Regions from separate parts of the Pseudomonas sp. EA_35y_Pfl2_R111 genome, predicted to be linked through region 3. Evidence: predicted binding sites of a transcription regulator. Region 3 holds the regulator's gene; each other region holds the start of a gene.
What was found. The regulator sigma-54, encoded in region 3, starts transcription at its own class of promoters, with help from an activator protein. The targets are predictions, from matches to a motif close to ANTGGCATNNANNTTGCTNT.
Positions count from the first base shown of each region.

Region 1: a site for sigma-54 is predicted at 802-821, ahead of glnK (P-II family nitrogen regulator). Genes of this name have one in related genera too.
Region 2: a site for sigma-54 is predicted at 750-769, ahead of AACY25_RS10310 (CmpA/NrtA family ABC transporter substrate-binding protein). Genes of this name have one in related genera too.
Region 4: a site for sigma-54 is predicted at 704-723, ahead of flgB (flagellar basal body rod protein FlgB). Genes of this name have one in related genera too.

Region 1 covers NZ_CAXAOM010000003.1:160,757-162,953, forward strand. The annotation lists gene AACY25_RS13665 (YifB family Mg chelatase-like AAA ATPase) at 1-279, opposite strand, end outside; gene AACY25_RS13670 (accessory factor UbiK family protein) at 319-588, opposite strand; gene glnK (P-II family nitrogen regulator) at 1,018-1,356, shown strand; gene AACY25_RS13680 (ammonium transporter) at 1,393-2,197, shown strand, end outside.
Region 2 covers NZ_CAXAOM010000002.1:373,480-375,676, forward strand. The annotation lists gene acnB (bifunctional aconitate hydratase 2/2-methylisocitrate dehydratase) at 1-317, shown strand, start outside; gene AACY25_RS10305 (YgdI/YgdR family lipoprotein) at 470-679, shown strand; gene AACY25_RS10310 (CmpA/NrtA family ABC transporter substrate-binding protein) at 894-2,090, shown strand; gene AACY25_RS10315 (ANTAR domain-containing response regulator) at 2,092-2,197, shown strand, end outside.
Region 3 covers NZ_CAXAOM010000004.1:180,788-182,984, reverse strand. The annotation lists gene lptB (LPS export ABC transporter ATP-binding protein) at 1-351, shown strand, start outside; gene AACY25_RS16330 (RNA polymerase factor sigma-54) at 490-2,004, shown strand.
Region 4 covers NZ_CAXAOM010000001.1:476,976-479,172, reverse strand. The annotation lists gene AACY25_RS02485 (bacterioferritin-associated ferredoxin) at 158-376, opposite strand; gene flgB (flagellar basal body rod protein FlgB) at 772-1,179, shown strand; gene flgC (flagellar basal body rod protein FlgC) at 1,195-1,638, shown strand; gene flgD (flagellar hook assembly protein FlgD) at 1,664-2,197, shown strand, end outside.

The DNA of each region.
Region 1 (2,197 bases), on a different contig from region 3:
GCTGGCGGCGAGGATGCCCAGGGCAATTGCCAGGTCGAAACGCCCACCGTCCTTGGGTAAATCAGCAGGCGCCAAATTTAAAGTGATGCGTCTGGGCGGAAAGTCGAAGGCGCAGTTGAGAATGGCGCTGCGCACGCGGTCCTTGCTTTCCTTGACCGCGGTTTCCGGCAGGCCGACCAGGGCCAGTGAAGGCAGGCCGTTGGCCAGATGGGCTTCAACGGTGACGGCGGGGGCTTCAACACCCACCTGGGCGCGGCTGTGGACTATAGCCAGGGACATCGATCACTCCTTGATCGGCTGATGCATCCGCTGCGGACGTTACTCGCTGGTGGTTGGGGTGTCTGTGCTGCGCGCTTCCATCTCGGCCACTTTGGCCTCTAACGCTTCCAGGCGGGCGCGGGTGCGGGCGAGTACGACCATCTGGCTGTCGAACTCGTCGCGACTGACCAGATCGAGTTTGCTGAAGGCGCTTTGCAGCAGCACCTTGAACTGCGCTTCAAATTCACCGCGCGGCAAGGGCGTGTCACCGTTGAACAGGCGCGAGGCGTGGGTGGTTAGGGCGTCTAATAGGGCTTTAGGTGGCAGCATGTTGAGGTTCCGTTTGCAGGTGGCGGCAGTGTAGCACGCAGCTTTATCCGGCTTGCCGAGGGCGCCTCTGGCGCAGGATCAATGCGGGTTGCACAGTTTTCGCGCGCTGCCTGGCCGGTTGCTGCACCGTTGTTGTGCGCTGGCTGTTGGCTATTACCGGGCTAAAACGCCCGTTTACCGGGTAACTGCATGAAATAAATCGGTTTTGGCGGTTCTGGCAAGCTTTCTGCTTTGTCTCTTGCGACGCATGCACCGATGCAGTTCCGGTGCGTCAGGCGAAGCGGGGAAGTGTTTCGTCGGGAGCGGTTGGTGAGCATCGGTGCCGCTGGGTCAGGGCTGCGATGCATTACAAAAGCCAGGCACTGCGCTTAGACTTGGGCCGGGTTCGTAATTCCTGGGGCAAGTCCACCATACACGGGAGAGAGTTACATGAAGCTAGTCACTGCCATCATCAAGCCGTTCAAGCTGGACGACGTCCGTGAGTCACTGTCGGAGATCGGCGTGCAGGGCATCACTGTCACTGAAGTCAAAGGCTTTGGTCGCCAGAAGGGCCATACCGAGCTGTACCGCGGCGCTGAGTACGTGGTCGATTTCTTGCCAAAAGTGAAAATCGACGTGGCCATCGCTGACGATCAACTCGATCGCGTGATTGAGGCCATCACCAAGGCTGCTAACACCGGCAAGATCGGTGACGGCAAAATTTTCGTTGTAAACCTGGAACAGGCGATCCGCATCCGTACCGGCGAAACCGGCACCGACGCAGTTTAAGCCTCCGAACGAACCCCACGCCCCAGGAGTTAAACCATGACTCTGCGAAAAATCGCAGGGCTAGGAGCCCTTTTGTCTCTCGTTCCTGGCTTTGCCATGGCCGAAGAGGCAAGCCTGAACAGCGGCGACACCGCTTGGATGTTGGTCGCCACTGTACTGGTGCTGTTTATGACCATCCCTGGTCTGGCGCTTTTCTACGCCGGCATGGTGCGTTCGAAGAACGTGCTGTCGGTGTTGATGCAGTGTTTTGCAGTAACCGGGTTGATCAGCATTCTGTGGGTCGTCTACGGCTACAGCCTGGCCTTTGATACCACTGGCATGGAGCAGGGAGTCGTCAACTTCAACTCCTTTGTCGGCGGTTTCTCTAAAGCCTTCCTATCTGGTTTGACCCTGGACAGCCTGGTGGCTGGAGTTCCGGAGAGTGTCTTCATCACTTTTCAGATGACCTTCGCCATCATTACCCCCGCGTTGATTGTCGGTGCCTTTGCCGAACGCATGAAGTTCTCAGCGATGCTGATCTTCATGGCGGTGTGGTTCACCCTGGTTTATGCGCCTATCGCGCACATGGTCTGGGGCGGCGACGGTGCCCTGATGTGGGACTGGGGCGTGCTCGACTTCGCGGGCGGCACTGTGGTGCACATCAACGCCGGTATCGCCGGCCTGGTGGCCTGTCTGGTGCTGGGCAAACGCAAGGGCTTTCCAACGACTGCCATGCCGCCGCACAACCTTGGCTACACCCTGATCGGCGCAAGCATGCTCTGGGTCGGCTGGTTCGGCTTCAACGCAGGTTCTGCGCTGGCAGCCAACGGCAGCGCCGGTATGGCCATGCTGGTAACCCAGA
Region 2 (2,197 bases), on a different contig from region 3:
CGCGCATGGAAATGCCGGGCTGCTCGCTGTGCATGGGTAACCAGGCACGCGTTGAGGCGAACTCCACCGTGGTTTCGACGTCCACTCGTAACTTCCCCAACCGTCTGGGCGACGGTGCCAACGTCTACCTGGCCTCGGCCGAGTTGGCGGCTGTAGCAGCCATCACCGGTAAGCTGCCGACTGTTGAGGAATACATGGTCTACGCGAAGCAAATCGACACCATGGCAGCGGACGTATACCGCTACCTGAGTTTCGACCAGATCGCCGAGTTCCGTGAAGCTGCTGCGAACGCCCAGATCCCGGTCGTTCAAGCCTAACGAAACAACGCGTCACGCTGCATGTAACAAGAGAAGCCCCGCCTAGTGCGGGGCTTTTTCTTTGCGTGCCAATTGCACAGGGCCAAGCCAAACGGCTACCTTCTGCGCTTGGGAGGTGCATTTATGCACCGCGTCACCATCAGGAGAAGTCCATGAAGCACGGCATTATCGTCGCACTGTGCTTGCTCAGCCTGGTCGGCTGCAGCAGCGAGTACATCATCAGCACTACCGACGGGCAGTTACTGACCAGCGATGGGAAGCCGAAGCTGGATAAAGGCACTGGCATGATCGAATTCACCGACAGCGAAGGCCGTAAACAGCAGATCCCGCAAAGCTCGGTCAAGCAGATGCTGGAACGCTAAGCCAGCCCTGCCAGATCCAAACCAAACCCCGCTACGGCGGGGTTTGTTCTGTCTGTAGTCCAGCCCGTGCACTGGCATACGCCTTGCTATGAATTAAGGCATGAAGCCTTTCCAACGGCGGAATCGGCTTGAATAGACAATGGTGTCGTTCTAATCGCAGATGAAAGTCGGCGTTTGGTACGGCACCTTTTTGTGTGGGCACAGGAAACGCACCATGACTGAGCACGACATCGGCCGCAGCGATACACCAGAGAAACCGGCATTGAATATCGGCTTTATGGCCCTCACAGACGCTGCATCGGTCATCGTGGCCGCCACTCAAGGCTTCGCCGAGAAGCACGGGCTGACCCTCAACCTGCAGCGCCAGGCCTCCTGGGCTACCTTGCGCGACAAGCTGCTGAGCGGCGAGTTGGATGCAGCCCATAGCCTCTACGGGCTGATTTATGGGGTACAGCTGGGCCTGGGCGGTGCGCCAGCCACCGATATGGCGGTGCTGATGGGCCTGAACCAGAACGGTCAGAGCATCAACCTGTCGCCCGCCTTGCAAGCCGCCGGCGTGAGCACTGGCAGCGCATTGGCGCAACGCGCGCACCAGTCTGGCGCAAAACTGACATTCGCCCAGACGTTCCCCACCGGCACCCACGCCATGTGGCTGAATTACTGGCTGGCCAGCCAGGGCATTCACCCGCTGACTGATGTCGACAGCGTCGTTGTACCGCCGCCGCAGATGCTCGCCCACCTCAAGGCTCGGCGTATCGACGGCTTCTGCGTCGGCGAACCCTGGAGCGCCCAGGCGGTGGATGAGCAGATGGGCTGCACCCTGACCACCAGCCAGGCGATCTGGCCTGATCACCCAGAGAAAGTCCTGGGTTGCACTCGCGAATTTGCCGAACAACACCCCAACAGTGCCCGTGCCCTGATCATGGCGGTGCTGGAGGCCAGCCGGTTTATCGATGAGAGCGAGGAAAATCAACGCAGCACCGCACAATTGCTAAGCGGCAGTGAGTACGTCGACGCGCCGCTGTCAGCGATCCAGCCGCGTTTTCTAGGCCAGTACCAGGACGGCCTAGGCCATGCCTGGCAGGACGCTCATCCGCTGCGCTTTCACGCAGGCGGCGCGGTCAACCAGCCGTACCTGTCAGACGGTATGTGGTTTATGACCCAGTTTCGCCGCTGGGGTCTGCTGCGCGACGACCCGGACTACCTGGCCGTCGCCCGCCGGGTGCAGCAACTTGACCTCTACCGTCAGGCTGCCGAAGCGCTCGGCATCGCCGTGCCAAACGCAATGCGCAGCAGCCAGTTGCTTGATGGCCAGGTCTGGGACGGCAGCGACCCGGCCGGCTACGCACGCAGCTTTGCCCTGCATGCCCTGACCGATGCCCCACTCAGTGCCCAACAGGAGAGCCGTTAACATGCTGCGCATCCTGCTAATCAACGACACTGCCAAGAAGGTCGGCCGCCTGAAAACGGCGCTGACCGAGGCCGGCTTCGAGGTCATCGACGAGTCCGGCTTGACCA
Region 3 (2,197 bases):
CATATCAGCCATATCCGCGACAACCTCGGCATGAGCCTGTCAGGCGGTGAGCGCCGCCGCGTGGAAATTGCCCGTGCCCTGGCGACCAACCCCAAGTTCATCCTGCTAGACGAACCGTTCGCCGGCGTTGACCCAATTTCCGTGGGCGACATCAAGCAGATCATCCACCACCTCAAGGCCAAGGGCATCGGTGTGTTGATCACCGACCACAACGTGCGCGAGACCCTGGATATCTGCGAAACCGCCTATATCGTCAGCGATGGCCAATTGATCGCCGAAGGTGATGCCGAGACCATTCTGGCCAACCAGACAGTGAAAGAAGTTTACCTGGGGCATGAATTCAGGCTGTAGCTACAGCTTTTCTCAAGCCGACTGCAGCCAAGGCTAGGCAAAACCCTAAAAGTCAGGCATATAATTTGCTTCCTAGTGGCGCTTTTTGAAAACGCCCTGTAGTGGATTGCGCACAGACGCCGGTAAATAAGGTCTGCAATGAAACCATCGCTAGTCCTGAGAATGGGCCAGCAGCTGACGATGACACCGCAGCTGCAACAGGCCATCCGCCTGCTCCAACTGTCTACCCTGGATCTGCAACAAGAGATCCAGGAGGCCTTGGAGTCCAACCCGATGCTCGAACGCCAGGAGGATGGCGATGATTTCGACAATTCGGACCCTATGGCCGATGGCGCAGAAAGTGCCAGCCCCAGCGAACAGCCCGAAGCGCCCTATCAGGAAACCAACTACCAGGAAGCCACGCAGACTGTGGACAACCTGGAAGAAGGTGATTGGGGCGAGCGTATTCCTAACGAGCTGCCCGTCGACACCGCCTGGGAAGACATCTACCAGACCAGCGCCAGCAGCCTGCCGAGCAGCACTAACGATGACGACGAGTGGGATTTCACCACCCGCACCTCGAGCGGCGAGAGCCTGCAAAGCCACCTGCTGTGGCAGCTCAATCTGGCACCGATGTCGGACAAGGACCGCCTGATTGCAGTCACCTTGATCGACTGCATCAACCAGCAGGGCTACCTGGAGGAAACTCTGGAAGAAGTGGTCGAAGCCTTCGACCCGGAACTGGACATCGAGCTCGACGAAGTCGAAGCCGTGCTGCACCGCATCCAGCAATTCGAGCCAACCGGTATCGCCGCGCGCAACTTGGGTGAATGCCTGCTTCTGCAACTGCGTCAGCTGCCGGCAAAAACCCCGTGGTTGAGCGAAGCCCAGCGCCTGGCCAGTGACTATCTCGACTTGCTCGGCAGCCGCGACTACAGCCAGCTGATGCGCCGCATGAAGCTCAAGGAAGACGAGCTGCGCCAGGTTATCGACCTGATTCAGAGCCTCAACCCGCGCCCTGGCTCGCAGATCGAGTCCAGCGAGCCGGAATACGTGGTACCCGACGTGATCGTGCGCAAGCACAACGAGCGCTGGCTGGTGGAACTCAACCAGGAAGCCATGCCGCGCCTGCGCGTCAACGCGCAATACGCCGGTTTTGTGAAGCGCGCCGACTCCAGCGCCGACAACACCTTTATGCGCAACCAGCTGCAAGAAGCACGCTGGTTCATTAAGAGCCTGCAAAGCCGCAACGAAACCTTAATGAAGGTTGCCACGCAGATCGTCGAACATCAGCGCGGCTTCCTCGATTATGGCGACGAGGCCATGAAACCCCTAGTGCTGCACGACATTGCCGAAGCTGTAGGCATGCATGAATCGACTATTTCGCGGGTGACCACGCAGAAATTCATGCACACCCCGCGCGGTATTTACGAGCTGAAATACTTCTTCTCCAGCCACGTCAGCACGTCCGAAGGTGGTGAGTGCTCGTCCACCGCGATCCGCGCCATCATCAAAAAACTGGTCGCTGCGGAAAATGCGAAAAAGCCGTTGAGTGACAGCAAGATCGCTGGTTTACTGGAAGCACAGGGCATTCAAGTCGCTCGCCGCACGGTCGCCAAGTACCGTGAATCCCTCGGAATAGCGCCATCCAGTGAGCGCAAACGATTGATCTAAGGCGGCACGAAGAAGGAAGACGACAACCCGTACAGAATCTGCCCAGGTCTCGCCTTTTCGCATATGCGGCCATACTGTCAGCATGCAATCAGCGAACGTGCCAGGCTCGTTCTACCAGAGTCTTCCACGCCACAGTGTTCCGGCGGCAGGCCTCTCGCCTGCCTCTTACACACGGCAACAAGGAGAAAGCGGT
Region 4 (2,197 bases), on a different contig from region 3:
AGTTCTGCGCTTTGGCGCTAAGGTATTGAATTTCAGACATAAAAAATGCCCGGGAGAGGTTTTTAACGTTGCGTAGCGATGGCCCGCAGGGTGGCCGCCATGGATGGTTGACCATAAAAAAACCGGACACTAGGTCCGGTTTTTTATATCGCTAGATTCAGGCGGCAACAAAGTTCGCCGGATAGGCCATGGCGGCCTGGCTGCTTTGCACTTCGCTCAAGGTGTCGCGTACCACTTGCTTGGCCAGGCAGGCGCATTTGCCGCATTGGCTGGCGACGCCGAGGGTGGCGCGCACATCACGGTAGCTGCAGCAGCCTTCGTAGATGGCTTCGCGGATCTGACCGTCAGTAACACCTTCGCAGAGACACACGTACATGATTAAGGCTCGTGGCAGGGCAGTGGCTAATGCGAAGGATACTAATGTTAATGAGAATGCTTGTCAAAGCTGCGTGCTACTGATTAAGAATTGCCTGACGGGCGGTGCACTGACGTACATCTGATGACGAAGCGCACGGCGATTGCCTGAGCTGAGCAGTCGTTGCGATGCATTTTTTGCTGGATTTTCGGCAGGGTGGTCCGGCGAGTGGCAATAGACAGAAACCGCTTGCCGCTTGCTTTGCCTGCAGGCGGAAAACGCTTGCCGCTTTGCCGCCTAGGTTGATGTTTTTGAAACTTAACCAATTGATAAATAATAAAAAATTAATATGGCACAGGCATTGCTTATGGTCTTGCACGGAAAACAGCAACGGCAACCGACAAAGGTTTCTGACCATGAGCATCAGTTTTGAACGGGCACTCGGCATACATGAACAGGCACTGGGCTTTCGCGCTCAGCGCGCGGAGGTGTTGGCCAATAACATCGCCAACGCCGACACGCCGCACTACAAGGCGCGCGATCTGCAGTTCGCCAGCGTGTTGGCTGAGCAGAGTGCCAAGGCCCAGCGTGGCCCGGTCAGCCTGAATCGTACTGATAGCCAGCATATTCCTGCTGAGGGCGTGATTGTCGGTGAAGCCAGCCTGGCGTATCGCAACCCGATCCATCCCTCGATTGATCAGAACACCGTCGACCTGCAGATCGAGCAGTCCAATTACGCGGAAAACTCGGTGCAGTTCCAAGCCAGCTTTACCCTGCTCAACAGCAAATTCAAAGGGCTGGTCAGCGCCCTGCGCGGCGATTAATAGGAGCCTGATGCCATGTCACTAGCCAGTGTTTTCAACATTGCCGGAACCGGTATGAGCGCCCAGAGCACTCGACTCAACACCATTTCCAGCAACATCGCTAACGCCGAGACCGTCTCTTCGAGCATTGATCAGACCTACCGCGCGCGTCATCCGGTGTTCGCCACCATGTTCCAGTCGGCGCAGAACGGTGATCGCGGTTCGCTGTTCGCCGAACAGGATGAAGCGGGTGTCGGCGTGCAGGTGCTGGGTGTGGTCGAAGATCAGAGCAGCCTGATGCCGCGCTATGAACCGAACCATCCAGCGGCCGATGCCGGCGGCTATGTGTATTACCCCAACGTCAACGTGGTGGAGGAGATGGCCGACATGATTTCCGCCAGCCGGGCCTTCCAGACCAACGTTGAAATGATGAACACCGCCAAGCAAATGCTGCAGCGCGTATTGACCCTGGGTCAGTAAGCCGTCGGATAAGGAGCGCAGACTTATGAGTACTGTTGGCGATGTCAGTGGTTCGGCACTGGATCAATACCAGATTAAGAATGAGACCAGGACAAACAAGGATCTTGGCAAGAATGAGTTCCTCAACTTGCTGGTGGCTCAGTTGAATAACCAGAACCCGCTGGAACCACAAGGCAATGGCGAGTTTATCGCCCAGCTGGCGCAGTTCAGCCAGGTTGAGGGGATTGAGAAGTTGAATACCAGCATGGGCTCGCTGCTCACTGGTTATCAGTCATCCCAGGCGCTGCAGGCATCTTCGCTGGTCGGGCGCAAGGTGATCATTCCGAGTGACAAGGCAGTGGTCGATACCAGTGAGAGCTTCAAGGCCAGCCTGGTGTTGCCGGCCAGCAGCAGTAACGTCTACGTCAATATCTATGACAAGGCCGGATCTGCGGTAGGGCGCGTCAATCTGGGTGAGCAGGCGGCCGGTAATGTCAGCTTCATCTGGGACGGCAAGGACTCCAGCGGCAATCTGTTGCCGCCCGGCACATACAAGTTCGAGGCGCAGGCCACCTACGCC